Regions from separate parts of the Caecibacter sp. AF58-12pH5A genome, predicted to be linked through region 3. Evidence: riboswitches for the same ligand, from Rfam matches in the RefSeq annotation. Region 3 holds a riboswitch; each other region holds the start of a gene.
The links. Region 3 has a riboswitch for FMN ahead of PGX44_RS08290 (bifunctional 3,4-dihydroxy-2-butanone-4-phosphate synthase/GTP cyclohydrolase II). Riboswitches for the same ligand answer to the same signal wherever they lie in the genome.
Positions count from the first base shown of each region.

Region 1: it holds a riboswitch for FMN, as region 3 does, so the genes downstream of both, ribD (bifunctional diaminohydroxyphosphoribosylaminopyrimidine deaminase/5-amino-6-(5-phosphoribosylamino)uracil reductase RibD) here and PGX44_RS08290 (bifunctional 3,4-dihydroxy-2-butanone-4-phosphate synthase/GTP cyclohydrolase II) in region 3, are expected to answer to the same signal.
Region 2: it holds a riboswitch for FMN, as region 3 does, so the genes downstream of both, PGX44_RS00620 (FGGY-family carbohydrate kinase) here and PGX44_RS08290 (bifunctional 3,4-dihydroxy-2-butanone-4-phosphate synthase/GTP cyclohydrolase II) in region 3, are expected to answer to the same signal.
Region 4: it holds a riboswitch for FMN, as region 3 does, so the genes downstream of both, ribB (3,4-dihydroxy-2-butanone-4-phosphate synthase) here and PGX44_RS08290 (bifunctional 3,4-dihydroxy-2-butanone-4-phosphate synthase/GTP cyclohydrolase II) in region 3, are expected to answer to the same signal.

Region 1 is NZ_JAQDBC010000010.1:23,967-31,902, forward strand. Features, by position in the region: gene pknB (Stk1 family PASTA domain-containing Ser/Thr kinase) at 1-719, shown strand, start outside; gene rsgA (ribosome small subunit-dependent GTPase A) at 747-1,613, shown strand; gene rpe (ribulose-phosphate 3-epimerase) at 1,607-2,251, shown strand; FMN riboswitch at 2,324-2,457, shown strand; gene ribD (bifunctional diaminohydroxyphosphoribosylaminopyrimidine deaminase/5-amino-6-(5-phosphoribosylamino)uracil reductase RibD) at 2,554-3,690, shown strand; gene PGX44_RS06410 (riboflavin synthase) at 3,671-4,312, shown strand; gene ribH (6,7-dimethyl-8-ribityllumazine synthase) at 4,342-4,806, shown strand; gene PGX44_RS06420 (Zn-dependent hydrolase) at 4,875-6,101, shown strand; gene PGX44_RS06425 (5-methyltetrahydropteroyltriglutamate--homocysteine S-methyltransferase) at 6,218-7,345, shown strand; gene PGX44_RS06430 (MarR family winged helix-turn-helix transcriptional regulator) at 7,487-7,936, shown strand, end outside.
Region 2 is NZ_JAQDBC010000001.1:120,767-128,702, reverse strand. Features, by position in the region: gene PGX44_RS00645 (VanW family protein) at 1-49, shown strand, start outside; gene PGX44_RS00640 (PolC-type DNA polymerase III) at 77-3,709, shown strand; gene PGX44_RS00635 (YerC/YecD family TrpR-related protein) at 3,835-4,167, shown strand; gene mscL (large conductance mechanosensitive channel protein MscL) at 4,243-4,689, shown strand; gene PGX44_RS00625 (hypothetical protein) at 4,830-5,363, shown strand; FMN riboswitch at 5,425-5,561, shown strand; gene PGX44_RS00620 (FGGY-family carbohydrate kinase) at 5,656-7,182, shown strand; gene PGX44_RS00615 (3-hydroxybutyryl-CoA dehydrogenase) at 7,571-7,936, shown strand, end outside.
Region 3 is NZ_JAQDBC010000016.1:25,645-33,580, reverse strand. Features, by position in the region: gene tilS (tRNA lysidine(34) synthetase TilS) at 1-981, opposite strand, end outside; gene PGX44_RS08310 (Ppx/GppA phosphatase family protein) at 978-1,883, opposite strand; gene PGX44_RS08305 (S1 domain-containing RNA-binding protein) at 2,002-2,439, opposite strand; gene PGX44_RS08300 (FtsB family cell division protein) at 2,566-2,892, opposite strand; gene PGX44_RS08295 (FAD-binding oxidoreductase) at 3,126-4,529, shown strand; FMN riboswitch at 4,580-4,695, shown strand; gene PGX44_RS08290 (bifunctional 3,4-dihydroxy-2-butanone-4-phosphate synthase/GTP cyclohydrolase II) at 4,788-6,005, shown strand; gene PGX44_RS08285 (Crp/Fnr family transcriptional regulator) at 6,051-6,719, opposite strand; gene PGX44_RS08280 (ATP-binding protein) at 6,863-7,741, shown strand; gene PGX44_RS08275 (Lrp/AsnC family transcriptional regulator) at 7,679-7,936, opposite strand, start outside.
Region 4 is NZ_JAQDBC010000004.1:73,365-81,300, forward strand. Features, by position in the region: gene pckA (phosphoenolpyruvate carboxykinase (ATP)) at 1-1,473, shown strand, start outside; gene PGX44_RS03325 (hypothetical protein) at 1,501-1,929, shown strand; gene ribB (3,4-dihydroxy-2-butanone-4-phosphate synthase) at 2,011-2,676, opposite strand; FMN riboswitch at 2,839-2,951, opposite strand; gene PGX44_RS03335 (transcriptional regulator GutM) at 3,035-3,460, opposite strand; gene PGX44_RS03340 (phosphohexomutase domain-containing protein) at 3,464-4,972, opposite strand; gene PGX44_RS03345 (lecithin retinol acyltransferase family protein) at 4,996-5,580, opposite strand; gene PGX44_RS03350 (threonine aldolase family protein) at 5,629-6,642, opposite strand; gene rbr (rubrerythrin) at 7,073-7,612, shown strand; gene PGX44_RS03360 (HAD hydrolase family protein) at 7,657-7,936, opposite strand, start outside.

The DNA of each region.
Region 1 (7,936 bases), on a different contig from region 3:
GTTCTGTCGTCAAAGCCCAGCGTACGATCTATCTGACCGTCAGCAAGGGCAACAAGGGTGAAGAAGTCCTCGTACCGGACCTCAAAGGTCTCAGTCGTGACGAGGCGGAAAAGATTCTGAAGGAAATCGGTCTGGTCATTGGCAAGGTCACCTATGAGGAAAGCAGTACCTACGAAAACGGCCAAATCATCAGGCAGACGCCGAAATCACCGGATAAGGTAACGAAGGGGACGAAGGTTGACCTCGTCATTTGCCGTAAGAGTGAAGAAACGAAGACGACGAAGCCCTTACCGGATACATCGGGGATGACCCTCGATGCAGCCGTCAAGGCCCTGCAGGATGCGGGCTACCAGGTAGGTAACATTAACAACCTCGACAGCAGTAAGGATAAGAGCCAGGCCAAGGTCACCAGCCAGAGCCAGTCCGGTGACACAGTCGACTTGAATGTCGAATACCCGGCCAGCGCTGCAGCCGATGCTAATGCCAATAATCAGGAACCGGCTGGAACGACCCATTCCGGTACGGTCAATATCAGCGTACCGTCCGGCGCGTCGAGCCAGCACGTACAGATCGTCGTTACCGATGATAACGGCTCGCGTGTCGTCTACGACCGCAACCAGTCCGGCGGCGACAGTATCAGCAAGTCTGTCAGCGGCGTCGGCAAGACACGGGTCAAAGTATACATCAACAATTCCCTGGTCCAGGACCAGTACATTTAACACCCTAGAGAGGTGCACAGGAGGAACATGACAAAAGGCAGGGTAATTAAGAATTACAACGGATTTTATTACGTAGATACAGGCGCGGCCAACCTGACGGAATGCCGTCGCCGGGGCAAGCTGAAGACGAAGATTCTCGTCGGCGACGAGCTGGAAATTACGGAGCTGGGTGACAACAAGGGCGTCATTGAAGGCCTCTTGCCACGGCGCAATGCTTTGCGGCGGCCGGCCATAGCCAATATCGACCAGATGTTTATCATCATGGCCGCCCAGTCACCGGATCCGAACTACTTTCTTCTCGACCAGATGCTCATGACCTGCGAATACGCCGGTATCCATCCTAAAGTCTGCTTCAACAAGTGCGACCTCAACCGTGACCGTGCCGAAGAGTACCGCGATTTCTATGCCAAATGCGGCTACGATGTGTATCTCGTTTCGGCCGCCACGGGCGACGGCATTGATGTCATCAAAGATCTCCTGCCCGGGCAGATGACTGCCTTCGGCGGCCCGTCCGGTGTCGGTAAATCGAGCCTCTTGGCCCGGATTCTCGGTCGTCCTCTGACGGTCGGCCGGGTGAGTGAAAAGATTGGCCGTGGCCGTCATACGACGCGCCATTCGGAAATCATGCTCCTCGATGAAGGCACGTATGTCGTCGATACGCCGGGCTTCAGTGCCCTCGAATTCGAACAGCTCGAGCCGCGCGAGCTCCTGCGCCTTTTCCCGGATTTGCTGGCCTACAGCGGCGGCTGCCGCTTTTCCTCGTGCCTGCACCGTAGTGAACCGGACTGCAGTGTCAAAGCAGCCCTGGTAGAGGGGAAAATCCAGCAGGAGCGGTACGACTCGTACTGCAAAGTACTCGACTCCATTTTAGAAAGGAAACGAAACTCATGGTAACTATTTGTCCCTCCCTCTTATCGGCTGATTTTTCCCGCCTGGCTGATGAAGTACAGGATATAGAAAAAGGCGGCGCCGACTGCCTGCACCTTGATCTCATGGACGGCCACTTTGTGCCGAACCTGACCTTTGGCGTACCTCTCGTAGCCAGCCTGCGATCCCATACCAAGCTGCCCTTTGATGCCCACCTCATGGTGGAACATCCGGAAACGTACATTGAAGACCTGGCCAAAGCCGGCGTCACGTACGTCACGGTCCATCAGGAAGCGTGCGTTCACTTGGACCGCGTCATCCAGCAGATTCATGAAGCCGGTATGAAGGCTGGTGTAGCCCTCAATCCGGCTACGCCTGTGAGCGCCTTGTCGTGCGTGGCCAGCCAGCTGGACATGATCCTCGTCATGAGCGTCAACCCTGGCTTTGGCGGCCAGAAATTCATTCCCTATGCTCTCGATAAGATCCGTGCTGCCCGGACACTCCTCGACCAGGCTGGCAATTGCCAGGCCGTTGTCGAAGTGGATGGCGGTGTCAACGCTAAGACCGTGGCTGCCGTCAAAGAAGCTGGTGCTGATTTCCTCGTCGCCGGTAGTGCTGTTTTCGGTGCGCCAGACCGGGCTGCCGCTATTGCCGCTTTACGCTGACCAGCTGATGACTTGTCATCATTCACTCCTTGTGATACAATTAACAATGTAAAAAATGAATACATACATAAAGATAGTCTTTGGGGCAAGGTGAGAAGGTGTAGGCTTTCAATTCCTGACCGGCGGTAAAGTCCGCTAACCCTCGCGGGGGTTGAACCGATGCAATTTCGGTACCGACAGTAAAGTCTGGATGGGAAAAGACAAGTACCTTTGTTTACTGTGCTCAAAAAGGCTATTGGCATGTACTGTTGCCCATAGCCTTTTTCTTATTGAATAAGAAAAAACGGAAAGGAAGGAAGAACGTGAAACCCATTGATTATATGCGGGAAGCCCTTTCACTGGCCCGGCTGGCCTTAGGCTACACCGCGCCCAATCCGGCCGTCGGCTGTGTTATCGTCAAAGACGGCGAAGTCGTCGGCCGAGGTTATCATCGTAAGGCCGGTACACCTCATGCTGAAGTATGGGCCTTGCGCGAAGCAGGGGACAAGGCTGAAGGCGCTACGGTCTACGTCACTCTCGAACCGTGTGCCCATTATGGCCGTACACCGCCGTGTGCGCGGACGCTCGTCGAACGCAAAGTCGGCAAGGTCGTCATGGCCATGCTTGATCCGAATCCCCTCGTAGCCGGCAAAGGGGCAGCCATCCTTCGCCAGGCCGGTATTCCCGTAGAGGTAGGACTTCTCTCGAAGGAAGCAGCCCGCTTGAACGAAGTATTTATCAAAAATATGATGGTCGAAAAGCCCTTCATTACGGCCAAATTGGCCCAAAGCCTGGACGGCCGTATTGCCTCGCGGACCGGCAAGTCCCAGTGGATTACGAACGACTGGGCCCGCAGCAAGGGCCATTACCTGCGTTCCATTTACGACGGTATCCTCGTCGGCATCAACACGATCATTACGGATAACCCGCTTCTTACGTGCCGTATCGAACGGGAAGCCCACGACGCGCCGCACCAGCCTGTACGCATTGTCCTCGATACGTACGGACGCATTCCCGAAACGGCTCTGGTCCTGACGGATAAGACGTCGCCCACTATCGTCGTCACGACGACCCTTTGCGATACAGACAAGATGCGCCGCCTCAAGGATATGGGAGCTCGCGTCATCCTGGCGCCCTTGGGCAGTGATGGCCACATCGATTTGCCGCAAATGCTCGACCTCCTTTGGCAGGAAAACATTCGCAGCATTCTCGTCGAAGGTGGTAGTACCGTTCAGGGCAGCTTCTTCGACCACAAGCTCGTCGATAAAATCTATGCTTTCCTGGGCAATAAGGTTATCGGCGGCACCGGTGCCTTGCCCTCTGTAGGCGGCGTCGGCGTAGATGAGCTGGGCGAATGCATGCCACTGGCGTATGACTCGGTCGAGCTCCACGATGGCAACATCCTGATTACAGCTTATAATACACAAAGGGAGGGTGCATATGTTCACTGGCATCATTGAGGAACTGGGCACCATCGGCGCTATGGATCGCCGGCCCGATTCCATCCGCCTGACAATTCAGGCAGAAAAAGTACTGGAAGGCACGCAGATTGGCGACAGTATTGCCGTCAACGGCGTCTGCCTTACCGTTACATCCCTGACAGACAAGGCCTTTACGGCCGATGTCATGCACGAAACGATGAACCGCTCGTCCTTGAGCGAAGTCTCGAGAGGCTCCCAGGTCAACCTGGAACGGGCCGTAGCCGTAGGCTCCCGCCTGGGCGGCCACATCGTCAGCGGCCATATTGATGGCACAGGCCACATTACGCGCATTGCCAACGACGGCATTGCCCGCCTCATTACCGTCGGTATTCCCAGCGATATGGCGCCGTTTATCGTCGAAAAAGGCTCCATTGCCATCGACGGCATCAGCCTTACCGTCGCTTCTGTCGGCCCGTCGCAGTTCACGGTGTCCATCATTCCGCACACTATGTCGAACACGACGCTGCTGACTAAACAACCCGGTTCCATTGTCAATCTGGAAACAGATGTGATAGGAAAATATATACACAATTTTACAGTAGGCTATAGTCATCAGGGGAGCACCCTGACGCTGGAAAAACTGCTGGAAAACGGATTTTAAATCCCTAATACGATAAGGAGAGTGTCATTATGGTACAAATTAAAGAAGGCAATTTAATAGGTTCTGGTATAAAGGTCGGCATCGTTGTCGCCCGTTTCAACGAATTCATCTGCAGCCGTCTCTTAGGCGGTGCGTACGACGCCTTGAAACGTCATGGCGTAGCCGAAGAAGATATTACGACGGCTTGGGTTCCGGGCTCCTTCGAAATCCCTTTGATCGCCCAGAAAATGGCTGAATCAAAAAAATACGATGCCGTAATCTGCCTCGGTGCAGTCATCCGCGGTGCTACGAGCCACTACGATCTCGTTTGCAACGAAGCTGCTAAGGGCGTAGCCCAGGTCAGCCTGAAATCCGGTATTCCTGTTCTCTTCGGCATTATTACGACGGAAAATATTGAACAGGCCATCGAACGGGCAGGCACAAAAGCCGGCAACAAAGGCTTTGACGTGGCTACCAGTGCCATCGAAATGGTCAACCTCATTCGCGAACTCTAAGAATTCCATAAAACGCGGCCACTGTGCCGCGTTTTTTTTACAAAATCACAACACGGGAGAATATACCTATGCTACAGATCAACGGACAACGGCTTTTGAACCATATACAAAGGTTGGGAACTATCGGTCACGACGGTCCGGCAAGCCGCACGCGCCTGGCCCTTTCCGATGCCGATAAGGAAGGACGCGACCTGGTCGTGACATGGATGCGCGAGCTCCAGCTTCGCATCGTCATCGACCAGGCAGGCAATATAACAGGAATTTGGGAAACAGCTGCAAACAAGGACCAGGCACCGGTTCTTACGGGCTCCCACATTGACACGGTCATCCACGCCGGCCCTTACGACGGTTGTCTGGGCGTCCTGGCTGGTCTCGAAGTGATTCAGACCTTACAGGAACAGGGCTTCCAGCCACGCCGTCCTTTGGGGGTCACGGTTTTTATGAACGAAGAAGGTGTCCGTTTCCAGCCGGACCTGGCCGGTTCTCTCGCCTTCGCCGGTGGCATTACGCCGGCCCAGGTCTATGCCTGCATCGATAAAGATGGCCTGCGCCTGGGTGATGAACTGGCCCGCATTGGCTATTTGGGCACGGCAGAGGCGACGGCCATCAGGCCCTATGCCTTTTTGGAGTTCCACATCGAACAGGGCCCGGTCCTCGACGCTGCCGGCATCCAAATCGGTATTGTCGAAGGCATTCAAGGCCTCCACTGGCAGCGTGTCACCATAGAAGGTAAGGCTAATCATGCCGGTACGACGCCGATCAACCTGCGTCATGATGCAGGCCTGGCAGCTGCTAAGGTCAACGTCTACGCCCGCACGCTGGCCGAAACCTACGGCGGCGTCGCTACCATCGGTACGCTGGCGCTTAAACCGAATGCCGTCAATGTTATTCCCAGAGAGGCTGTCTTTACGATCGATCTGCGTCATCCTGACACAGACAAGCTCGCTGCTGTCGAACAGGCTCTCGATGAGTTCTATACAGGCCTGCACCAAACGGACCACGTGCAGATCAGCGTGGAGCATATGACCGCTTTCAATCCGGTCCATTTCGACGACCGTTTGATCCAGCTCGTCGAAGATGCAGCGCAAAAACGGGGCTATTCGTCGCAGCGCCTCGTCTCCGGTGCCGGCCAGGACGCGCAAATGATGGCCCGCATTTGCCCGACGGCCATGATTTTTGTCCCCAGCATTGGCGGCATCAGCCATAGCCCGGATGAATACACGCCAGATGAAGACGTGTGCCGTGGCGCCAACGTCCTTTTGGAAACCCTGTCTGTCCTGGCCACGCGGGCATGACACGTCGCTATTCTCTATGTGAATAGCAGGGCTGTATTGACAAGAATAATGAAAACAAGTATGATAAAATAGTAATTATTAATAAATATAGCTCGTAGCAAAGGGGGATATATCAGATGACAACAGAAACCAAAAAAGGCCCGTTCCGTTATGACGTGGTCGGCAGCTTTTTACGGACAGATCGCATCAAAGAAGCACGCCAGGCAGCAACGGCAGGCACACTGGACCCAGCCGGTCTGCGTCAGATTGAAGACGAAGAAATTACGAAGCTGATCGATAAAGAAATAGAAATTGGCCTCAAAGCCGTGACGGACGGGGAATTCCGCCGCAGCTACTGGCACCTCGATTTTCTGGAACAGCTCGAAGGGGTAGAGCACATTAAAGCCGAACACTGGTCCGTCGCCTTTAAAGGCCATCAGCCTAAGGCAGCAACGCTGCAAATTACAGATAAAGTAGATTTTGGTGACCACCCGTTCCTCAAGGACTTTGCCTTTGTCAAAGCCGCAGCTGGAGACCGGGCCGTAGCTAAATTTACTATCCCATCGCCGTCTATGCTGCATCTCATTTGCTGCGTCCGCGCTGAGGAATACCAGCCCATTCCGCGCTATGAAGACGAAGCCGTCCTCTTTGAAGACATTGCCAAAGCCTATCGCAAGGCCGTCCATGCCTTCTACGATGCAGGCTGCCGCTATCTCCAGCTCGACGACACGTCGTGGGGTGAATTCTGTGACGAAGAAAAACGCCAGGCCTATGCAGCCCGTGGCTTCGACCTGGACCGCATTGCCCGGGAATACGTCAAAGTCATTAACTACGCCATTGCCGATAAACCGGCTGATATGACCGTGACTATGCACATTTGCCGCGGCAACTTCCGCTCTACGTGGTTCTCGTCCGGCGGCTATGAACCGGTTGCAGAAATCCTCTTTGGTGGCTGCCACGTCGACGGGTTTTTCCTTGAATACGACTCAGACCGCGCCGGCGGCTTTGCACCGTTGCGCTTCATTCAGAACCAGAAGGTTGTCCTCGGCCTGGTAACGAGCAAGTTCCCGCAGCTTGAAAAGGAAAGCGACCTCATCGCCCGTATTGAAGAAGCCTCGCAGTACGTACCAAAGGACCAGCTCTGCCTGAGCCCGCAGTGCGGCTTTGCTTCGACAGAAGAAGGCAACGAAATGACGGCTGAACAGCAGTGGGACAAACTGCGTCTCATTAAGAGAACAGCTGAAAAGGTTTGGCCTGACGCCTAATAGGCAGATTCATCCAATTGCATACAAAAGACGCTATCGTGCAGATGGCGTCTTTTTATTTTTTTTCTTGCTAAAAATCCGAAATCGTACTATACTAGACATGTATTAATGTACGATTTCGGATTTTTAAGGAGTGATAGAATGGAAGATATACGCGCTATTATGCGCAAGCTGAGCATGGCTCTTAACAATATCGATGAAATCTACTACACAGATGTGGCTAAAATGGGTCTGGGCAAGTCTCTATTGTGGCTTCTCTATGCCCTCGACAATGGCGAAGCCCATTCGCAGCGGGAAATCTGCGCTCAGTGGGGCTTTCCCAAATCGACACTCAATTCGACAATCAAGCAGGCTGAAGCCAAGGGCTATTTGACGTTGACGCCCATTCCAGGCAAGCGCCGGGAAATGAGCATCCATCTTACGGCAGCCGGCGAGGCCTACGCCCATGCTGTTCTGGCTCCCATTTACGAAGCAGAGAACAAGGCCCTGGCCGAAACGGTAGCCTTCTATTCACCGGAATTTATCGAAGCCCTGGTATACTTCAATGGCCGCCTGAAGGCTGCCTTTGCAGAGCAGATTGCTGCCGCTCAG
Region 2 (7,936 bases), on a different contig from region 3:
CGTGGCCCCGTCTGCAGCTGGTGACGCAGACGCCGGGGAGAGTGAATGACCGTTAACCATATAGAAAGGAATCCCTATGAGAATTTTGCACATTGTTCCGAAAACAGAGTTTTCTCTGCCCATTGCAGAAAATAAGTATCTTCTGGTACAGGAAATCTGTGCGGAAGAACAAGGCCGGCACTGGCACGTGCGGACACGGACTGATTGGAACGTAGAAGATGCAGCAGCTCTGAAACAAGCAGTCGTATCACATCTTTCCCTGCCCGGTGAGGTTACCGTTGAAAACCGTGTGGAATTTCTCCATCACGGCGGTGATATGCCCCTCAGTCAGACCGATGCCGATCTCAATGCCATAGCCAACGTTGATTGTCAGGATATGGAAGGCTATGATATTCCCCATGAAGATATATATGACCAGGAAGAGCCGGATGATTCCTTGCGCAACGATCCGGCGTACATCAAAGCTTGCATGGCCGTAGCTAATGAAGCTAAGGGTGGCAGCTCGGGCAGTACGAAAGCATCCCGTTCTTCCGGCAGTACGACGAAGGACAGCCGCGTTTGGCTGGGCAAATACGTCAAGGGTGAAGTAACGCCTATTAATGACGTTATTGGTGAAGAACGGCCGGATGTACTGTTCCAGGGAGACGTCGTCAAGGTCGAATTCCGGGAAACGAAGACCAAGCGCATTATCGTCAATTTTCAGCTGGCCGATAAGACCAATGGCATTTCAGCCCAAAAATTTTTGGATGTAGCCAAGGGCAATAGTAAATTCCGCCGCCGCAACACAGTGACCCAGGAAGAACTGGATGATCTGCAGGCCAACCTGAAGGTCGGCACCAGTGTAAAGGTGCACGGCGACGTCAAGTACAGCAATTATCTCAATGATTATGTCCTCAACGTAGACAGCATCATGCCGGCGGCTAATACGACGACAGAACGGGTCGATACGAATCCGACACCCCGTGTCGAACTGCACCTGCATACGGTCATGAGCGATATGGATGCCCTCATTACGGTCAAGGACCTCATCAAAACCGTCAAGAAATGGCATCATCCTGCCGTTGCCGTGACGGACCATGGTGTCGTCCAGTCGTTCCCGCTCTTACAGGACGTCTCGACGAACAAAACCAACAACGTCAAGGTTATTTATGGCATGGAAGGGTATCTCTTCGATACGAAAATAGACGAATCGTACCACATCGTTATCCTGGCGAAAAACCAGATCGGCGTGCGCAACCTGTATAAGCTGGTCAGTATTTCCCACCTGAAATATATTTATCGCGGCCGTCCCCGTATTCCCCGGGCTGTCCTCAACGAATACCGCGAAGGACTTATCCTCGGCTCGGCCTGTGAAGCTGGCGAGCTGGTCCGCTCTATGGTGCAGAAGAACCTGCCCTATGAAGAGCTGAAGAAGATAGCTTCGTATTACGACTACCTGGAAATCCAGCCTATTACGAATAATGAGTTTCTCGTCCGTGAAGGCCTCGTGTCGGACGACGAAGGGCTGCGCGATATTAACCGTAAAATCCTGCGCATCGGTGATGAACTGGGCAAAAAGACCGTCGCTACGTGTGACGCCCATTTCATGAATCCTGAAGACAAAATCTATCGGGAAATTCTCATGACCGGCAAGGGCTTTAAGGATGCCCAGCACCAGCCGGATCTCTATTTCCGTACGACCGATGAAATGCTGGAAGAGTTTTCCTACCTCGGTGAAGAACGGGCCCGGGAAGTCGTCATTACGAATCCGAACGCTATTAACGATGAAATCGATTACGTCCGGCCTATTCCTAAGGAAACCCTCTATTTCCCGCGCATTGCCGGCTCTTCGGAAGCCCTGAAAAAGATGTGCTATGAAAAAGCCCACAAGATTTACGGCAACCCGTTGCCACAGATCGTCGAAGACCGCCTGACCGAAGAGTTTACATCCATTTTAGGACATGGCTTTGGCGTGCTCTATTACATTGCCCATAAGCTTGTAAAGCACTCCAACGACGATGGCTACCTCGTAGGCTCCCGTGGTTCTGTCGGCTCTTCCTTCGTAGCGACAATGTCCGATATTACAGAAGTCAATCCCTTGCCGCCACACTACGTGTGCCCTGAATGCCAGTACAGTGAATTCTTTACGCATGGCGAATACGGCGGCGGCTTCGATTTGCCCGACAAGAAATGCCCTCATTGCGGTGCAGAACTGCAGAAAAACGGGCACAACATTCCTTTTGCTATTTTCTTAGGCTTCGATGGCGATAAAGTTCCGGATATCGACCTCAACTTCTCTGGCGAATACCATCCGAAAGCCCATAAATACACGGAAGAACTCTTTGGTAAGGATAACGTTTTCCGTGCCGGCACGATCGGTGTCGTCAAAGACAAGACGGCTTACGGCTACGTTATGAAATGGGCCGACGCCAAGGGGATTAAGGTCAACGATGCCTTTGTCAACAGCCTGGTCAACGGCTGCATGGGTGTCAAGAATACGACGGGCCAGCACCCGGGCGGCGTCATGGTTATTCCCCGTGATATGGACGTCCATCACTTTACGCCTGTCCAGTATCCGGCCAATAAGAAGGATACGGGCATTATTACGACTCACTTTGACTATCACTCCATCGAAGGCCGCCTGGTCAAGCTTGATATCCTCGGTCACGATGATCCGACGGTTATCCGCATGCTCGAAGACATGACCGGCGTAGATGCCAAGTCCATTCCCTTTGATGATCCGGCGACGATGAGCCTCTTTAGCTCGACGAAGGCCCTGGGCCTGACACCGGAAGAACTGGGTTCACCTGTAGGCAGCCTGGGTATTCCCGAATTCGGTACGCCCTTTGTCCGGCAAATGCTCGTCGACACGAAGCCCAAGAACTTCTCCGAACTGGTACGTATTTCCGGTTTCTCCCACGGTACAGATGTATGGCTGAACAACGCCCAGGATTTGATCCGTAACAAGGTCGTACCGCTGAAAGAAGCCGTTTCTACCCGTGATGACATCATGAACTATCTGATTCAGCACGGTATCAAGCCTAAGACGAGCTTCAAGGTCATGGAAAATGTCCGTAAAGGCAAGGGTATTGACAAGCCGAACAAGCTGGGCCAGAAGACGACTGATTATGAAGGCGAATTGCGGGAAGGGCAAATTCCCGAATGGTTCATCGAATCATGCCTGAAAATCGGCTACCTCTTTCCCCGTGCCCATGCCGTGGCCTACGTTATGATGGCCTTCCGCATTGCCTGGTTCAAGATCAATTATCCCCTGGCTTACTATGCGGCGTACTTTACGATCCGCGCCAAGGCCTTTAAGCTTTCGGCCATGGTACACGGCCTGGAAGGACAGGAGCAGGCTATGAAGGAAATCAAAGCCATGGGCAAGAGTGCCTCCAAAATCGACCAGGATCTCTATTCGGCCCTGGAACTGGCGAAGGAAATGAGCCTGCGCGGCTATTCCTTCCTCAATGTCGATATTAACCGCTCCGATGCGATGAAGTTTACCATTTGCGATGGTAAAATACTGCCGCCCTTTACGGCTATTGACGGTCTTGGCGAAAACGTTGCCGAACAGATTGTAACGGCCCGCAATGAACGTCCTTTCACATCCAAAGCGGACCTCAAGCTGCGCGGTAAAGTAGGCAAGACCATGCTGGACCTGATGAGCGAATATGGCTGCCTCGGTGATTTGCCTGAAGACGAACTGCTCGATCTCTTTGCTATGTAAGGAAGTGGTGCCGGACCTTGTGTCCGGCCCTTCCTTTTTCAGGTATCGACAGGAGACCCGTTCTGAGCTATAATAAAGAGAAAAGATTTACTATGTTAAAGCATGAAAGTAAACGAGGTGTCCATATGGCAGTCAATGAAAAACTGAGAGATCATCTGCATGACCAGCTTTTTGCAGCAGTATTGGAGCTCCAGTCCATAGATGAATGTTACGAGTTTTTTGAAGATATTTGCACGATTCAGGAAATGCGGGCCATTGCTGTGCGCCTGGAAGTAGCGCGCATGCTCAAGGCCGGCGATATTTACGAAGACATCGTCAAACAGACCGGCGCCAGTACGGCAACCATCAGCCGTATCAAACGGTGCCTCAATTATGGCAGCGGTGGTTATGGGAAAATCCTCGACCGCATGGCGAAAAAGAATCCTGACTTGTTAAAAATCGGTATTAAGAAGAAATAAGCATTGCAATTTAAAATGAGATATTGTACGATAAGGAGAGAATCATTTTAAATTATAATGTTAGGAGTGATGGACATGGGATTTTTTAAAGAATTTAAAGAGTTTGCCATGCGCGGCAGCGTCATTGATATGGCCGTCGGCGTTGTTATTGGCGGTGCTTTTGGCAAAATCGTCACATCCCTGGTTAATGATATCATTATGCCTCCTATTGGTGTTCTTCTCGGTGGTATCGATTTCTCGGATTTCTTTATTCCCCTCAGCTTGACCCAGCATGTAGAAACGCTGGCCGATGCTAAAGCGGCAGGTATTCCTGTCATTGCCTATGGGTCGTTTATCAACGTATTGATCGAATTCCTGATCATAGCCTTTGCTATCTTTCTCGTTATCAAACAGATCAATCGCATGCGTCCGGCCCCGGCACCCGCTCCGGAACCGCGTCTTTGCCCATACTGTAAACAGCCTGTAGCCGATGACGCTACACGCTGCCCCCATTGCACCAGCGAACTGCCGCCGCTTCAGTAAGCGCGGTACACTAAGAGCTCCCGGCTTTTCCGGGAGTTCTTTTAAGTTACAGACTATTAATAAAACCTATTAGAAAATAAATCATATACAGAGAGGAGACAGACACGGTGGTCCCTTAGGGCCGCGCGCTGTCAAAGTCTATGAAAGCGAAGATAGGCATTACCATTTTTGGCAGCGGAGACGTAGATATTCTCCGCAATTCCATTCACGAGGATTTATGGCGGGATTACCGCTTTTTCTTTAAGAAAGCCGCTGCTCACGCAGCCAAGGGACACAAGAAAAATAAACTCCTGGCCCAGCGCTATGAACGGGCAGCAGCTATGTCCTTATATACCTTTTTTACGAGTGTCGTCATGACCTGGCTCTCCCGCCTGGGGCAGAGTGAAGACGTGCGCTCTGTACCATCCCTGTGCACCCTCTACGACGTACTTATGCGGGCTGTTTTTGGTACGGCTGCCCATACAGAATTTACCCATCTTCGCGCCCTTTTGTGCCGTTACGACCAAAACGTACCGGCCCTCCTGGAAAATCTCAACGAAGACAGCTTGCAGGACATGGAAGACAGTATCTGCGAATTCCTCAGCTACATTGAAGGCAATTCAGACCTGCGCCGTTTTCCGCCGGTGGAAACGTCGACGACAGGCGTTATGGAAGAGCTCATGAGCCGCTTGTAATTTTACTTTATGCATGATATAATGTAATGCAAGTGTTTTGAAATACACAATCTATATATCGTTTAGTCTTTAGGGCATGGTGCGAAAGGGAATCCTTTCAATTCCTGACCGGCGGTGATAGTCCGCGACCTCCTGCAGGGGAGCCGAATCGATGCAATTTCGATACCGACAGTATAGTCTGGATGGGAAAAGACGAAAGCCGGGACAGGTGCAGACCGTCCGGGTATATTTCCTTTGACATGAAAAGACTGGCGATGCCAGTCTTTTTTTATTACAGAAAGAAGGCGCAGAATTGGAAAAAAAATATTATCTCGGCTTTGATGCCGGCACACAAAGCGTAAAGGTCGCCGTCTATGACGACCAGATGCAGGAAGTCGCCATGGCGACAGCCCAGACGACGCTCAACTATCCCCAGCCGGGCTGGGTGCAAATGGACGTAGGCGAATATTACCAGCTTATCAAGCAGTGCATGCGTGAATGCAGCCGCCAGATGGCCGCCAAGAATCTGGACGTACGTGGCGTACGGGCCATCATGGGTGACGGCATCATTTGCGGCATTGCCTGCGTCGATGCAGACGGCAACGCCATTACACCGTATATTAATTACCTCGATAGCCGTACAGCTGACGACGTAGAAGCAATGAAAGCGCAGCACCTGGCTATTTGGGGTGAAGAAACAGGCAATGCCGAACCAAACGTCATGTTTCCGGCCATGTTTGCCCGCTGGTTCCTGAAGAATTTACCTGAAGTGAAGGAAAAAGGCGTCAAGTTCGTCCACAACTGCCCGTACATCCTCATGCACCTGGCCGGTCTTTCCGGGGCCGATGCCTTCATCGACTGGGGCACCTTGTCGGGCTGGGGCCTGGGCTACAACGTCGTCTCCAAAGAGTGGTCGCCTAAGCAGCTGGAAATCCTGGGCATCGATAGGAAGTACTTGCCCCGCGTCGTCAAGCCGTGGGATATCATTGGCACGCTCTGCGCGGCTGACGCGGCCGAAACGGGTTTCCCCGCAGGCATTCCCATTTGTGCCGGAGCCGGTGATACGATGGAATCCATGATGGGCAGCGGCATCTTAGAAGCCGGCCGCGCCGTCGATGTAGCCGGTACGTGTGCCATGTTCTGCGTTGCTACGGACGGTATCATTCCGGAACTGTCATCGCCTGGTATGGGTCTCATCTTCAATTCCGGTACCCTGCCGGATACATATTTCTACTGGGGTATGGTACGTACAGGCGGCCTGGCCTTGCGCTGGTTTAAAGACAGCATTGCCCGCAAGGAAACGGACGATACGTATTACGGTGAAATGGACCGCCTCGCCAGCCGTCATCCTGCCGGCTGCGAAGGTGCCATGTTCATTCCGTACCTGACCGGAGGCAATGGCGAATTCCCGCACGTACGCGGTACCTTTACAGGCCTGACCCTCGATTCGGACCAAGGCGCTCTCTGGCGCTGCGTCCTCGAAGGTATTGGCTACGACTACATGGAAGTAACGGACCGCTACCGCGCAGCCGGTATCGACCTCAATCAGCTCACGGTCACTGAAGGGGGCAGCCGCGATGCCCTGTGGAACCAGATCAAGGCCGATATGCTTTCGACACACGTCCAGACCTTGCAGGTAGCCGGCGGGGCCGTGCCGACGAACTGCCTCGTCGCCGCCCGGGCCGTAGGCGATATTACGAATTTGAAGGCTGTCCTGCAGCAGCGTCTGGCCGTAAAAGACAGCTATGAACCTCATGCAGAACTGACGACCTTATACCGCAAGCAATATGAAAAACGCCGTCATATATTAGCGGCTCTCAATAGCACGGAAACGGTGTAAGAGTTCGTGAATGTGCACAAATTCACAAATAGGAACTGGTGTAATATAACCAGTTCCTATTTATTTTCATTCTAAAATGGTATAAAACGTTATAAATAGTACAAGCTACCTTGGCGGCCTAACAGAATATACGGAATCATCATAGAGTAGAAATAATCATTACACTAAGTCATAAACATCGATATATAAGTAAATAAAAAGCATAAATAATGCATTTTCTGCATATAGAAGCACAGAAATTTATAAAATATATCTATTTTTTAGTGGACTTTTTTTGCAAACGTGTTATACTATGAATGTAAGCAGTGCATCTTAATTATTGTCAAATGTGATTTTTTTTTGATCACAAAAGTGAAAAAAATCACGCTAATAAAAGGAGGAGTTTCACATGTTCAAAAAAGTAATGGTTATTGGTGCAGGCACAATGGGTTCCGGTATTGCTCAAGTATTCGCTGAACACGGCGTAGATGTAGTTCTTAACGATATCAAACAAGAATTCATCGACGGCGGCATGAAAAAAATTGACAAACAGCTGACGAAAAAAGTTTCCAAAGGCAAAATCACGGAAGACCAGAAAGCTGAAATCCTTGGCCATTTCGAAGGCATCGTAGAAATTACGGAAGAAAACATGAAAGACGTAGAACTGGTTGTTGAAGCAGCTATCGAAGACTACAAGATCAAGAGCCAGATCTTCAAAAACCTCGACGAAAAATGCCCGGCTAACACGATTCTCGCTTCCAACACATCTTCCTTG
Region 3 (7,936 bases):
TGTGATACAACATAAATCCTGAGCTGTCGTATAGACGCGCAGGCCCTGCCCTTCAAATGCGTGGCCTGCCGGTTTATAGAGCAGCTCCCGGATTCGTTCCGTATAGGCAAAGGAAATATCCCGGCTGCTGCCCCGTGTTTCCTGGAAGAGACGGCGGATCAGGCGCCGCTGCAAAGCGACAGGCTGGGCAGTGATAACAGCACGGCTCAGGGCCCGGCCTCGTTCTAAGCGCTTTGCCTCCGCTTCATACAAGCGTCCTGCCAAAAGCTCCAGACAATCCTCATCGGCCCGGGCAATGTCTGACAGGCGGTTCAGGTCGGCCAGGATAGCCGGGTTATATTGCTTTAAATAGGGCAGGAGCTCTAAGCGGATGCGATTCCGCTGATAGAGCAACTGGCCATTCGTTTCATCCTCACAGGGCGTAAGTCCCACGAGACTGACGTAGCGTTCTATATCAGCACGCGTCAAGGCCAGCAGCGGCCTGATGATGGAGCCACTCTTCGGGCGCATGCCAGCGAGGCCGGCCAGACCGCTGCCCCGCAGAAGATGCTGCAGGACCGTTTCAGCCTGGTCATTTTGGTGATGTGCCACGGCAATAGCCTGTGCCTTGGCTGCCACGGCAATTTCCTTAAAGATGGCATAGCGTGCTTCCCGGCCTGCCGTCTCTACGGACATGCCGGCCGCAGCAGCCTGTTTAGGAACATCGACGTAACGGCTGACAAACAGGCATTGCCGCCGTTTGGCTTCCTGTTCTACAATAGCTACTTCCCTGTCGGCCGCCTGCCGAATGCCGTGATGGACATACACAGCGATGAGCGTGAGGTCATAGTCGACTTTGAAGCGGGATAACATGTCCAGGAGTGTCAGGGAATCCGGTCCGCCGGAACAGGCAATGACCAGCGTATCGCCCGGGGCAAAGAGCTCGTGCTCCCGGGCAAAGGCCTCGACGCGCCGCAGGATGCCTGCCGCTTCCGTATTCATCGGTTGAACCAGGCGGCATCCTGAAAGGCACCGCTATAGAACACACCTTCCAGGAGGTCCTGTTCACTAATCGTAAGGGACGGTATGTTGTACGCTGTCAGGCACGAGTGGGCAATGACCAATCCGGCAACGATGATATCACTGCGGCGGGGCTGCAGGCCCTTTACGTGCCGTCGTTCTTCTGCTGTCATGGCCGTCAGTGTATCAATCCAGTACGTAATCCGTTCGGCCGGTATGACACAGCCTTCTACCCGTTTGGGATCGTACGGGTCGAGCTGTAATTCCATGGCCGCCAGGGAAGTAAGCGTACCACCGACACCGATGACGATTTCCGGCTGTACCGGCAAGGGCAGCCATTCCGGCAGGCATTCTTCCTGCTGGGCTACACATTCCTCAAAGGTCTGGGTCTTGCCACCGGAGCGCACAGCGCCAAAGGGATAACTGTGCGACCACGCCGCCTGGCCGTTGCGGCCTAAGGCAAACTCCGTACTACCGCCGCCAATATCGATCACGGCAGCCAGTTTATCACCGGCAGCGGCGGCGGCACCGCGAAAGCTGTAGGCTGCTTCTTCAAGGCCGGTCACAGCACGACAGCGCCAGCCAAACCGGGCGCGCACTTCAGCCAAAAAGGCCTGCCCGTCTTTGGCTTCCCGTACAGCACTGGTTGCGACAGCACACACGGGAATAGTGCCGATTTTCTCTTTCCATGCCGCCATGGCGGCAAAGGAATCTTCCATGCCGGCCGGCGAAAGGCGGCCTGTATTTTCAATGTCGTATCCCAGCCGTGTCGTGGCCAACTCTTTCGGCAAAAACTGCCAGTGCCCCTTTTCATCACACGTACCTTGCAAGAGGCGCAAGGAATTAGAGCCAATATCTACGACTGCAAATCTATCTTGTTCCATAACTGCTCCTTCAACTCATGACCTGCGTGGAGAACGGAAAACGCTGTCTGGAAAAGAAATAAAAAGAGCATTCCATCTCGGAATACTCTTTCGCCTTCATACTTCCCAGGATACGAAATTAATCAGCATGCCGGGCGCCACGGCCGCCTCGCTTGGATTCTGTGTTGCGTTTCAAATCCATGAGACGTTCGTCACTTTCTTTCATAAACTTGCTAAGCCGGTCTTCAAACGAAACGGGTGCTGAAGAGCGACGGCTTACGTCAACGTTATTGTTGTGGTGGTGGAATTCATGCTTGGGGTGAAACTCCTTCTTTTCCGGAGCCGGCTGTGTCCGTTTGATAGACAGGCCTATTTTTCCTTTTTCATCGATAGATAAGATCTTGACGTTTACCTTATCCTGAACTTTTAGGAAATCATGTACATCTTTGACATATTCGTTAGCTACTTCTGAAATGTGGACCAAGCCCACCTTTTTATCTGGAAGTTCAACGAATGCCCCAAACTTAGTGATTCCTGTGACAGTCCCTTCCAACACGCTGCCTACTTCGATTGCCATGCTGATACCATATCCTCCTTTAATATGAGTACGCGTTACAAAAAAACGTTTATAATCATTATACTAACAAACTTTGAAAAATTCAATCGAAATTTATACGCCATCTGATAATTTACTGTTATATTTTTAAGGACGGTAGGGGATTTCACCCGGACGAGCCATGCCGAACTGCTCCCGGGCCTGGCGCATAATTTCTGCCGGTGATTCCAAAAGGTCCTTTTGGTTGTGAAGGCGTTGATTTTCTTCTGTCAATTCCTGTTCCTGACGGATGGTTATCTGCATATCCTGACGTATTTCCCATAGCTCATAGAGCTTAATGCTGAGAAACACCGTACCTGCAATGAGCAGTACCACAACAAGTCGGGTGTACGCAGACCAGCGCGCCTTTTTCTTGCGGCGGCTTTTTCTTCGCCTGCCCTGCGGAACGGGACGCTGTTGCTTTGTTCGTTTCACTACGTACGCTCAACTCCTTTGAAAAAGTAAGACCTAACCCATAGTATACCTTTATTTTATCGTAAGATAAAGGCCTCTTTGGGTTATTTCTCTGCCGTCACAGCAAAAACTTCACCTGACCGGGCTTTTTAGGGCCAGGTTTGCGAATGCCCCTTTAAAATCCTCCGTTTCTCTCTTATAATAAGGCCTATACTGTGTTTTGCCAAATTCTGCTAGTCTGAGGAGGAATATTCATGCCTTATTCACCACTTACCCCTGATATACTCGCCCAATTGGTCCGGATTGCAGGACCTAAAAACGTTCTCACCGATCCGGAACGGCTGGAGCCTTACAGCCACGATGAAGTCACCGATCCGGCGTACCATCATCTGCCGGAAGCCGTCGTTTTGGTGGAAACGGCGGACCAGGCAGCTGCCGTCATCGGCCTGGCTAACGAATATCATTTTCCCGTCGTCCCCCGTGGCGCCGGCACGGGACTGGCCTGTGGCGCCGTCCCGATCTACGGCGGTGTCGTCCTCTCCCTGGAAAAAATGAACCGCATTCTGGAAATCAACGAAGATGCCCTCTACGCCGTAGTAGAACCGGGCGTTCGCACGGCTGACCTGCAAAAAGAAGTAGAAGCCAAGGGGCTTTTTTATGCGGGTGACCCCTGCAGCGGTGATTCCTGTTTCATTGGCGGCAATATTGCCACCAACGCCGGTGGCAACCGGGCTGTCAAATACGGCACGACGCGTAACCAGGTCTATGCCGTAGAAGTCGTCAACCCTACAGGAAAAATCGTCCGCCTGGGGGCGCGCTTACAGAAGCAGTCTACAGGCTATTGCCTGGACCAGCTGATCATCGGCTCAGAAGGCACCCTGGGGATTATCACACAGGCCACGCTGAAGCTCCTGCCCAAGCCCCAGCATAAACTGGACCTGCTGGCCATCTTCCCCAGTACAGAACAGGCCATCGGTGTCGTAACTCAGATTATTAAAGCAGGTATTACACCGACGTGCGTCGAATTTATGGACAACATTACCATTAAATCTGTAGAGAAATATTTGCACGAAACATTGCAGGACAGCGACAGCGGCAATTATCTCATCGTCGAAGTAGAAGGTACCAGTGAAGACGATATGGACGATAAGGCCGTCCTCCTAGATGAAATCTGTACGGCAAACGGTGCTTCGTCCGTCCTCGTCGCCGATTCGGCCCGTATTTGGCAGGCCCGCAAGGCCTTTGCCGAAGCCGTCCGGGCGGAAAGCCTGATTGTCTGCAAGGAAGATGTCGTCGTACCCGTCGACCAGGAACCGAAGCTCATCGATGCCATTTTGGCCCTTGCCCAAAAATACAATCTTATTACGCGCATTGCCAGCCATGCCGGCGATGGCAATATTCACCTCAATATCCTAAAAAATCCGGACCTGACGTACGAAGCATGGCAGGAGCACGTAGACGCCAACCAACAGGAGCTGTATACCTTAATCTACCAGCTCGGCGGCCGTCTGTCCGGCGAACACGGCATTGGCAGCAAGCGAAAGGCCCTGATGGAAGAATTCACCAACCCGGATGAACTGGAAATGATGCGCGCCGTCAAAAAAGCCTTAGATCCGAATAACATCCTCAATCCCGGTAAAATTTTTGATGTAGAATAAAACAGACGGGCCCTCCCCTTTACTTCACGCCCATTTACAGGTATAATAAAGTAATCTTCAAGGGCAGGGTGTAATCCCCGACCGGCGGTAAAGTCCGCGAACACGCAAGTGTACGATTTGGTGCAATTCCAAAACCGACAGTACAGTCTGGATGAATGAAGATATCCGGCAGTGTTTTGCCTGTCGTGATCTTTGTTACTGGAAAGCCCTGAACACCTATGGTGATCAGGGCTTTTATATATGTAGGAGGTTCTGTACATGGATACAAACGAAAAGAAACACAATACCATCGAAGAAGCTATCGAGGCCTTGCAGGCTGGCCAGATTGTCATCGTTGCAGACGATCCCGAACGGGAAGACGAAGGCAACTTTGTCTGCGCTGCCCAGTTCTGCACGCCGGAAAATATCAACTTTATGCTCACCAATGCCAAGGGCCTGATCTGCCTGCCTGTCAGCCAGGAATACGTGTATAAATTGGGCCTGCCGCAGATGGTCAGTGATAATAAGAATAACAATCACACGGCCTTCACTATTTCTATCGATGCTGCCGACGTCGAATCGGGCATTACAGCAGAAGACCGGGCCCGTACAATCCGCCTGGCCGCGTCAGATGAAGCGACACCAACGAGCTTTACCCGCCCGGGCCACCTCTTTCCCCTCGTCGGTGTCAGAGGCGGTGTACTGCGGCGAAACGGACACACGGAGGCAACGCTCGATCTCCTGCGCCTGGCCGGTTTGAAGCAGGTCGGCGTCTGCTGCGAAATTCTGGACGACCGCGGTGAAATCATGCACGCTGACGGCCTCTGGAAACTGGCCGAAACGCATCATCTGAAATTCATTACGATCCACGATTTGCAGAATTATTGCCGCCGTCACGACAAGCATGTCATCCGCGAAGCCGCTGCTGCCATGCCGACCAAGTTCGGCGAGTTTAAGATTTATGGCTTTATCAACGATCTCACAGGCGAACATCATGTAGCTCTCGTCAAAGGGGACATTGGAGACGGCAAAAACATCCTCTGCCGCGTCCATTCCGAATGCCTGACGGGCGACGTTTTCGGCTCGTGCCGTTGTGATTGCGGTGAACAGTTAGCCGCAGCGCTGACGCAGATCAATAAAGAAGGCCGCGGTATTCTCCTCTATATGCGGCAGGAAGGCCGTGGTATCGGTCTGATCAATAAACTAAAGGCCTATGCCTTACAGGAACAAGGCTACGATACAGTAGAAGCCAATGAAAAGCTGGGGTTTGCGCCGGATTTGCGCGAATATTGGATTGGCGCCCAAATTCTCCAGGACCTGGGAGCCCGGGAATTGCGGCTGCTTACCAACAATCCCCTGAAGATTTATGGTCTCGAAGGCTTTGGCGTAGAAATCGTCGAACGCGTACCGATCGAAATGGCACCGCAAAAATTCGATGAATTTTACCTGGAAACAAAGAAAAACAAAATGGGACACATTCTCCCCCACTTAAAATGAATGTATTGAAAAAGGCTGCCTGCAGGCAGCCTTTTGGCATTTCGGTTACTCTTCACTCAATAAGGTAAACCATTCGCGGTTGTAATCGATGAGCCCGTCACGTTTCATACGGCTCAGCTCAGCGGACATGGCTGACCGGTCTACAGAAAGGAAATCAGCCAGCTGCTGCCGGTTAAAATTGATAGAAAACGTATCTTTCCCACGTTTTTTTGCTTCATCAGAAAGATAAACCATGAGCTTCTTACGCGTAGAACGCTGGGACATATAGCGGATTTTCTTGGTAAGGATCATATTCTTACTAGCCAGTACGCCGAGGAGATTCGCTGCGAAGGCCTCCTGCGCTTTCGTAAAGGCCACGCCGGCCTGCAGAATCCGGTTGATATCGATAAAAAGTATTTCACACTTTTCCATGACGACTACATCGACGGCTGAACGGACACCACGCAGACAGGCAAAGGCTTCAGCAAACATGCCTCCGGCCGAAACGGCTGTCAGGATATTGCGGTTTCCCCAATAGTCTTCCTGTACAATGTGGACCGTCCCGCTGAGGACGATACCGATGGAATTTACTTCATCGCCTGCATAAAAGACAAAACTCCCTTTTTCATAGCTATGGCGATGGCTGCCCATATCCCGCAGCATTTGCACGATGTCTCCCGGTTCTATATCCTGGAAAAGTGCTGTCTTTTGTAATACTTGTACATATTTTTCCATTGTTTCACCTCGTTGTTGTTTGTACAACAGCAAATTACGTCGTTTCATACTATACTTACTACATCAACAGAAACAGGTACGGCCTGTAATATAAAAGAACCAAGCCTGATTATGAGTACTGCGTCTGAGAGGGAGGATGTACGATGAAACGGAAAATTATTCATATTGATCAAGAAAAATGTAACGGCTGCGGCCTCTGCGCCAAAGCCTGTCATGAAGGTGCCATTGGCATGGTAAATGGTAAAGCCCAGTTGCTGCGTGATGATTATTGTGATGGCCTGGGTGACTGTCTGCCCCATTGCCCTACAGGAGCCATTACCTTTGAAGAACGCGAAGCAGCTGCTTATGATGCCGATGCCGTAGCTGTTCACATGAAGGAACGGGGCCTTAAAGCACCGGCCGGTGGCTGTCCCGGCAGCCGCTCCCGCGTACTCCACCAACCGGCAGCCCCGGCTGGCGGTTGCCCCGGCAGCAATATGCGCACGCTGCAGCACGAAGTACCGGCAGCGGCAGCTACAGCAGCTCCGGGTGCCAGCGTATCCCAATTGCAGCAATGGCCTGTCCAGATCAAACTCGTACCGGTCCATGCGCCTTACTTCGACGGTGCCCGTCTCCTCATTGCAGCAGATTGCACAGCCTATGCCTATGCACGTTTCCACGACGATTTCATCCGTAACCGGATTACCCTCGTAGGCTGCCCGAAGCTGGATAGCGTGGACTATTCTGAAAAATTGACGGAAATCATCAAGAGCAATAATATTAAAGATGTTACCATTGTCCGCATGGAAGTTCCTTGCTGCGGCGGCCTGGAAATGGCTGGAAAAAAGCCCTGCAGAACAGCGGCAAGTTCATTCCCTGGCAGGTCGTTACCATTTCTCTCGATGGCAAGATCCTCGATGCCTGATACGGGTATGTTAAAAAGACGAACCGAAATACCGGTTCGTCTTTTTTATTTTACCTTACGGTATTTCTACATTCCATTCTTCTTTCAGCGTAGAAAGACACATAAATGTTTGAGATGAAGCCACCGTGGGGATTTCATTCAATTCATCCATTAAGAAATGTTCCAAATCGTCCGGCGTCTTTACGAGCACTTTCAAGAGATAATCAAAAGCACCTACTACGTGATGACACTCCAGCACCTGCTGAAATTCTACAATCTTTTGACGGAATTCCTCTACATCACCGGATCGTTCTAAGTTTACCATAATAAAGGC
Region 4 (7,936 bases), on a different contig from region 3:
CTCAGTGATACAGGGGCCTTAGTCGTACGGACCGGTACATTCACAGGCCGGTCGCCAAAGGACAAGTTCATCGTCGATACACCAGGGGTTCACGACGAAATCGCCTGGGGCAGCGTCAACCGGCCCATTACGCGGGCAGCCTTTAAAGCCCTGCGCAGCAAAGCCGTCTCCTATTTACAGAACCGGGAGCTCTTCGTCTTCGACGGCTTTGCCGGCGCCGACCCGGTACATCGGAAAAAATTCCGTATCATCAATGAGCTGGCCAGTGAAAACCTCTTCATTCATAATTTGCTGATCCGGCCTACCGAAGCAGAGCTGGATCAGTATGGCAAACCGGATTTCACCATCATCGCCGCACCGGGCTTCAAATGTGATCCTGAAATTGACGGCGTCCATTCGGAAGCGGCCATCCTCATTGACTATGAAGCCCACGAGATCCTCATCGTAGGCACACGCTATGCCGGTGAAATCAAAAAGAGCGTCTTCTCGGTCATGAATTATCTCATGCCCAAGGAAGGGGTCCTGCCCATGCACTGCTCAGCCAACATGGATCCTGTAACAAAGGAAACGGCTATTTTCTTCGGCCTTTCCGGTACGGGCAAGACAACCTTGTCGGCTGACCCGGAGCGCCTCCTTATTGGCGACGATGAACACGGCTGGTCCCCTGAAGGGGTCTTTAATTTCGAAGGCGGTTGCTACGCTAAGTGCATCAACCTCGATCCTGAACGGGAGCCGGAAGTGTATGATGCCATTAAAGCCGGTACGCTTGTAGAGAATGTTATTCTCGACGCGCAGACGCGCAAACCGGATTATGCCGATAAAACCTTGACAGAAAACACACGGGCAGGCTATCCTATTACATATATTGCCAATGCGGAAATGTCCGGCCTGGGCGGTACTCCTTCTGTCGTTATTTTTCTTACAGCTGACAGCTTCGGCGTGTTGCCGCCTATCTCCCGGTTAAGCAAAGAAGCGGCCATGTATCATTTTGTTACAGGCTTTACTTCGAAGGTAGCCGGTACGGAACAGAACATTACGGAACCGGTACCGACCTTCTCCACCCTCTTTGGCGAGCCTTTCATGCCTTTGCATCCCCAGATTTACGCCCATATGCTGGGCGAACGGATTGTAGCCCATAATACGACGGTCTATCTGGTCAACACGGGCTGGACCGGCGGCCCCTATGGAACAGGCAGCCGTATCGCTCTGAAATATACACGGGCTATGATTACTGCTGCCCTGAATGGCAGCCTAAAAGAATCTGTCTATGTGCATAACGACCGCTTCAACGTAGATATTCCCCAGACCTGCCCGAACGTGCCGGAAAAACTCCTGAACCCCCGCGCAACCTGGGCAGACCCGGCAGCCTATGATGCCATGGCCGTTAAGGTAGCGAAGCTGTTCTACGATAACTTCCATACGAAATATCCCCGTATTCGTGAAGATATCCTGAACGCCGGACCACGGCCATGATTTATCACTCACTGAAGGAGGCATTCCATGAAAAAGCAACTCGTTGTAGCCATGACAGCCGCATCCCTCTTGGGCTTTTGCGGCGGTACAGCTGTACAGGCCTTTGACCTGGGATCCATTTTAAAGGTTGGCGGTGTTTCCGTTCTCGTTTCCAAATACGGAGACCAGATCAACACCTTCCTGAACAAATTACTCATGAAAAACGGTGTCGGCACGGATTATGCCACAAAGGTCGTTCCCATTATCAGCGGCGGTACAGGCAAATATATCGGTGCTGTCCAGGTCGTCGGACCGACGGCACAGGTCGATAAGGTAAAGGCTGTCGCCCAAATTGAAGCCAGCTTCAATGGCATTGCCCGGGCTAACGCCCTTATTCCTGTCGAATCCTTAGACGTGACAAACATGAGCCGTGTCCAAGGCGTCGGCGTTTCTGCTACGATCGATTTGAAATTCTAAACAGGACATAGTGAAAAGGGAGCTTCTCTCCTGCTACAGGCAGGAAGGAGCTCCCTTTTCACGTGCAGGCGTCTATGCCGCTTAGACCTGAGCCGGTGCCGGTACATCTGCCGGCACGTCGCCTTGCACTTCTGTACGGCGGCGGTACGCAGCGAGATCCGCTACGGTAATAAAGGTCAAGCCATAGGCCTTGGCAAATTGCATGAGTTCCGGTGTACGGGCCATGGATCCGTCAGCACTCATGATTTCGCAGCAAATGCCGACAGGTGCAAGGCCGGCCAGACGGCACAGGTCGGTCGTCGTTTCCGTATGGCCCGTACGGCAGAGAACACCACCGGTCTTGCTGCGCAAAGGAAAGACATGACCAGGGCGGCGGAAATCCTCCGGTTTGGCCCGGCCGTCGGCACACATACGCATGGTGTGGGCCCGTTCACCGGCAGAAATTCCTGTGGTCGTATCGACATGATCGATAGAAACGGTAAAGGCCGTCTCATGGTTATCCGTATTTTTTTCTACCATAGGTCCCATGTGCAGGCGATCCAAAATAGCACCATCGCAGGGCATACAAATAAGACCCTTGGCATAAGTTGCCATGAAATTGACCGTTGCCTGCGTAGCCAGTTCGGCACTCATGATGAGATCGCCTTCATTTTCCCGGTCCGCATCATCTGTGACCAATACCATCTTGCCCGCCTTGATGTCGCGGATTGCCTCTTCAATCGTGCCAAACGTAAATTCGTTGTTCATGTTTTGTTCCTCCTAATGAAATAGTTTCTTTCATGGAAGATCTATTGGGTGGGGACTATGTTGTACCTGTAAGGTTTCATACCGAAAACGCGTAACCTTTCCCTTTTTGTGCGGTAAAAAAGCCGTGCACACAAAAAGGGCGCACGGCAAAACTACGTTTTCTGCTGTCTTTTCTCATCCAGACTATACTGTCGGTACCGGAATTGCACCGGTTCATGCTTGCGCTCGCGGACTCTACCGCCGGTAGGGAATTACACCCCGCCCCAAAGACAATAAATCATATGAAATTTTCTATAGTATAGCACATGCCTTCTGATTTGTAACTATCTATGTCAAAATAGCATCGTTCAGCGTAAAACTATACTTTTTCCAGCTGGCTGTTTTCTTCTTGCCGGGCAGCGGCTTCCTTTTGCAACCGTCCGATCAGCGCATCAGCAGCCTGCTCATAGCTCTTATACTTCTTGCGCTTCTTAGCCGGATACGTACTGAGCTCGTTCTTGAAATCGTATATGGTCCGGCCGTAAAGGTCCGGCCTTTCCCGGAAGCGGCTAAAAATCGTCATCCCCTGCATCGTTTCAGCGCCTACAATGGTGCCATCACCACTGCAGGCCAGGAGGACGATGGTCCCCGGTCCCAAACGACGGCGGCCACCGCCAATGCCCACATAGCCACGCCGCCGCAGACGGCTTACAGCCTGACGATAGGCCCGTACCTGTAAGCGCACGCCTACAGCCTGCATGACCATGAGCATAAAGAAGAGGGCAAAGAGCCATTCTTTCTGCATAGCTTACACATCCAGCACAGAAATATCCAGCTGATCAAAGCCCGTAAGCAGCTGGCGCAGGCTGGCTGTAATTTCTTGGCAGCCACCGGCTTCTTTGCTTTCAATATTGAGCGGCATATTGGGATCATGGAGAGACATCCGCAGGAGTGCCCAGCCTTGCGGGAACACAAGGCGCACGCCTTCATACGACGGCGTGGCTATTTGTATACCTGCCGCCTGTGCCCGTTCAGAGAACGCCTGGAGTACGTTTTTACCATATTCCCCGGCCTGATCTGCCGTAATTTTCAATCGGTATTCTACGCTTTCTGCCGGCTGCTTCAGTGCTGCAATCAGATCACCCAGCTCTTTCCCCTGCTGTTTAGCCTGGGCTGCAGCGATGATCAGGCGCACAGCCAGGAAAGCGCCGTCGTCGAGATAATAATTTTCCCGTAACGCGCCGTGACCCGATGTTTCAATAGCCAGCGGCGAAAGGGTGCCTTCTTCATTGAGGCGGATACATTCGTCAATAACGTTCTTGTAACCGCGCATATACCGGTGATGGACCAGATGGAGGGTCTGCGTCAGGAACTCTGTCAGCTCATCACTCGTGACAGAATCAGTAACAATAGTACTGCCCGGATAGTCCGGTGCCAGGATAGCAGCAATCATGGCAATCAGAGCATTGCGGTTCACTTCTTCCCCGTTGGACAAAACGGCACTCATGCGGTCGACATCGGTATCAAAAATGAGACCTAAATCAGCATGATTCTTTAATACGGCCGCGCGGATAGCCGCCATAGCCGCAGCGTTTTCCGGGTTTGGAATGTGATTGGGGAACATGCCGTCCGGTTCCAGGAATTGGCTGCCCGTCGTGTCAGCACCAAGGACATCCAGGACATCTGTAACGAAGAAGCCGCCACTGCCATTGCCGGCATCGACGACGATATGCATCCCCTGCAAGGGCTTCTCTTCTACAGGCACGCCCAGCCGCATGCTGATAGTCTGGCATAAGTGTTCAGCATACAATTCCATCAGATTTAACGCATGGACCTGGGCCAGATCCCCGTGCTGTTCCGGAAGGGCAGCCGCCTGAGCCAAAAGGGCACGGATATCCGTTTTTTCCAGGCCCCCTTCAACGGTAAAGAATTTCATGCCATTGCGGTTATACGGCAAGTGGCTGGCCGTCAGCATGATTGCCCCGTCCATCTGAGTCTGAGAAAAAACAATAGACATAAACATAGCCGGTGTGGACGCCAGGTCACACTTAAACACATCGGCTGCACAAGCCGTAAGACCAGAAAAGACAGCATCCTGCAAGAGCGATGCCGAAATACGGGAATCATGACCTACGGCAATCCGCAAGGCAGCCGGTTCTTTTCCTAGTTTTTTGGCAAGAAAGGAAACGAACGCAGCAGCAATCCGGTTTACGGCTTCCGGCGTCAGCGTCACGTCTTCACCAGGTACCCCGGCGACAGCAACGCCGCGAACATCACTGCCATTTTGCAGTTTCATCATTTCCATTTCAGTCATCATCATGTATATCCTCCTAAATTAGTTTACTCTTGTCGCATTTTCGCTTCCAGATCACGCTTAATCTTACTCAGTACTTGTTTCTTCAGATCTGATACGGCTTCATCCCACCAGCGGGAACGCTGTTCCGGATCGTCAAGACAAGCCAACGCGTCGTGCAAGCTTTGACCACGCAAAATACGCTCTACTTGCTGGCTGCGATAAATGCCCTGCTTGCAGGCATTTGAAAAATGTTCACAATTATGAAAAAGCAGGCTGTATTTTTCATTCCCCAGACAGGCTCTGGCAAAAGCTACCGTTTCTTCAATGCTGCAGAGCTGCTGCCGCTCACGAATCGTGTACAGGCAGACCTCTGTCTGGCCGCCTTGGAGGAACAACTCCAAGGAAGTGGCCCGTACCTTCGTATCCCACCAATCAAACGGATTGTGGTCATCGTCACCGGCAAAGGTAATGACCTCCGTATCACTTATATAAATACCGTGATGGTAATACAGGCCGCCTAAGCGGCGTACGCGAATGTGATCACCACGCCGGGGCCGTGTGGCCAGCCAATGGGCGGCTATTTTTTCGTCCTTTAATACAGATAAAAGGGAATGCACATCAATTGCCATGAAACCTGACTCCTTACATTCTTAAACCGGTATTGCCTGGATAGACCGTCACATATGCTGCAACAAGCCATCAATATCTTCCTGCTTCGTCATCCAGCTGGTCACGAGGCGTATGGTTTGTGTGCCATCGGGATTATCGAGCCACTTTTCAAACAGGACGTACTCTGCCAGAGCGTCTGCCTGTGCAGTTGTTACGATGGGAAAAATCATATTCGATACCGGCGTATAGGCAAAGGAATACCCCTTTTCCTTCAGCCCGGCAGCTAGTTTCTTCCCCCACGCATCGGCCATACTCCCTAAGCGCGTATACAAATCATCCTGGAGCAAGGCCTTAAACTGAAGGCCTAAAAGCATGCCCTTGGCAAAGAGAGCCCCATGCTGCCGCATGATAAAGCGGAAATGGGGCTTTAGTGCCTCATTGAGGATCACTACCATTTCGCCAAAAAGGGCGCCGCACTTCGTGCCACCCAAATAAAACGCATCCGCCAGGGACGCTATATCCTGCAGGCTAAGGTCATTGTACTCCGACCCCAGGGCCATAGCCAGGCGGGCCCCGTCAATATATAAATAGAGTCCATGAGCATCACAGCAGGCACGTAATGCCTGAAGTTCTGCTTTCGTATATACGGCTCCCATTTCTGTCGTATCGGAGATATAAACTAATTTGGGCAAGACCATCTGGTCCGTTTCATGAAACGCTACGACCTTATCAATCTCTTCCGGCGAGATTTTTCCATCTACTGCCGGCACAGACAAAATTTTATGCCCCGTCGCTTCAATAGCGCCCGTTTCATGGACACAAATATGGGCTGAATCAGCAGCGATTACAGCTTCATACGGCCGCAGGAAGGCTGCCAGGCAGACCAGGTTGGTCAGTGTCCCGCCGGCAATAAAATGGACGTGTGCCTGTGCCTGTCCCGTGAGAGCCCGTATCATTTCCGTAACGGCAACGGAATATTGATCATGGCTGTAGCTATCTGCCGGCATCAGATTATGCTCGGCCAAGGCTTGAAAAACGTGGGGATGTGCCCCTGCACCGTAGTCATTTTTTAAAAATATCATCGCCATATCCTCTTTTCTCATACGTATCCCAGGAATTGTATGCTATTACTATTTTATTATATATATACAAGGTACGAAAAACAAGAAACAGAGACTGTATCTTCTAATTTATGCCCTGATCCAGGTTCTGGATTCTAGGTTCTCTATGCTGACACAAATATACTCAAACTATGGAGTATGTTCATTTCTCCAATGATATAACTCTTTTTAGAGACTGTTTTCTTATTCTATTCTATCATTTTATATCATTTTATTTTAATTATTAAATTGAAACGAAATAAAATTGATGAATTACCTGTCAGCAAAATATTTTACTAAAGAATAACAATTATTATTTGACAGTCAGGGATTATAGTGCTATAGTATGAGCAACGGATAACAAATATTAGTTATTTGCTAAAGAGAGTATATTACAAGGAGGAAACAAATCATGGAATTAAAAGGATCAAAAACAGAACAAAATTTACAGGCCGCATTTTCCGGTGAATCCCAGGCCCGCAACAAATATACCTATTATGCCAGCGTAGCAAAAAAAGCAGGCTATGAACAGATTGCCGCATTTTTCGAAGAAACGGCCAATAACGAAAAAGAACACGCCAAGATTTGGTTCAAACAGCTCCATAACGGGGAACTGCCCGACGATATTGCTGCATTAAAAGATGCCGCTGCAGGCGAACATTATGAATGGACAGAAATGTACCCGACTTTTGCCAAAGAAGCTCGTGAAGAAGGCTTCGATACGATTGCCTTCCTCTTTGAAAAGGTAGCTGAAATCGAAAAGCATCATGAAGAACGCTACTTAGCCCTGCTCAACAACGTGGAAAAGAAAACCGTCTTCAAAAAAGCTGAAAAGAAGACCTGGATTTGCCGTAACTGTGGTTTTATCCTGGAAAGCGAAGAAGCTCCGCAGAAATGCCCTGTCTGTGGTCATCCCCAGTCCTTCTTTGAACTGCGTAACGTAAATTATTAAAAAAAAACGACTGTAGGAACATTCCTGCAGTCGTTTTTTTTGCCTTATAACAGAGTCAATGCTTCCTGTACGCTGCCCACGATATGCCCGGCAGAAGCCTGCACAGGCTGTGGTGCGTAGGAAAAAGTGAAGGAAATATCAGCACTTTCCAGCATAGATATATCGTTATATGAATCACCAATGGCGCCTACACGTTCAAGTGCCAAGGCCTGGCGCACCGTTTCCAGTGCTTGGCCTTTGGAGCAGCCTGCGCCGACAATATCGAGAACTACCGTATTGGCATAAGCTTCTATGGTTCTGCCATAGTGCTGCTGCGCATCGCCT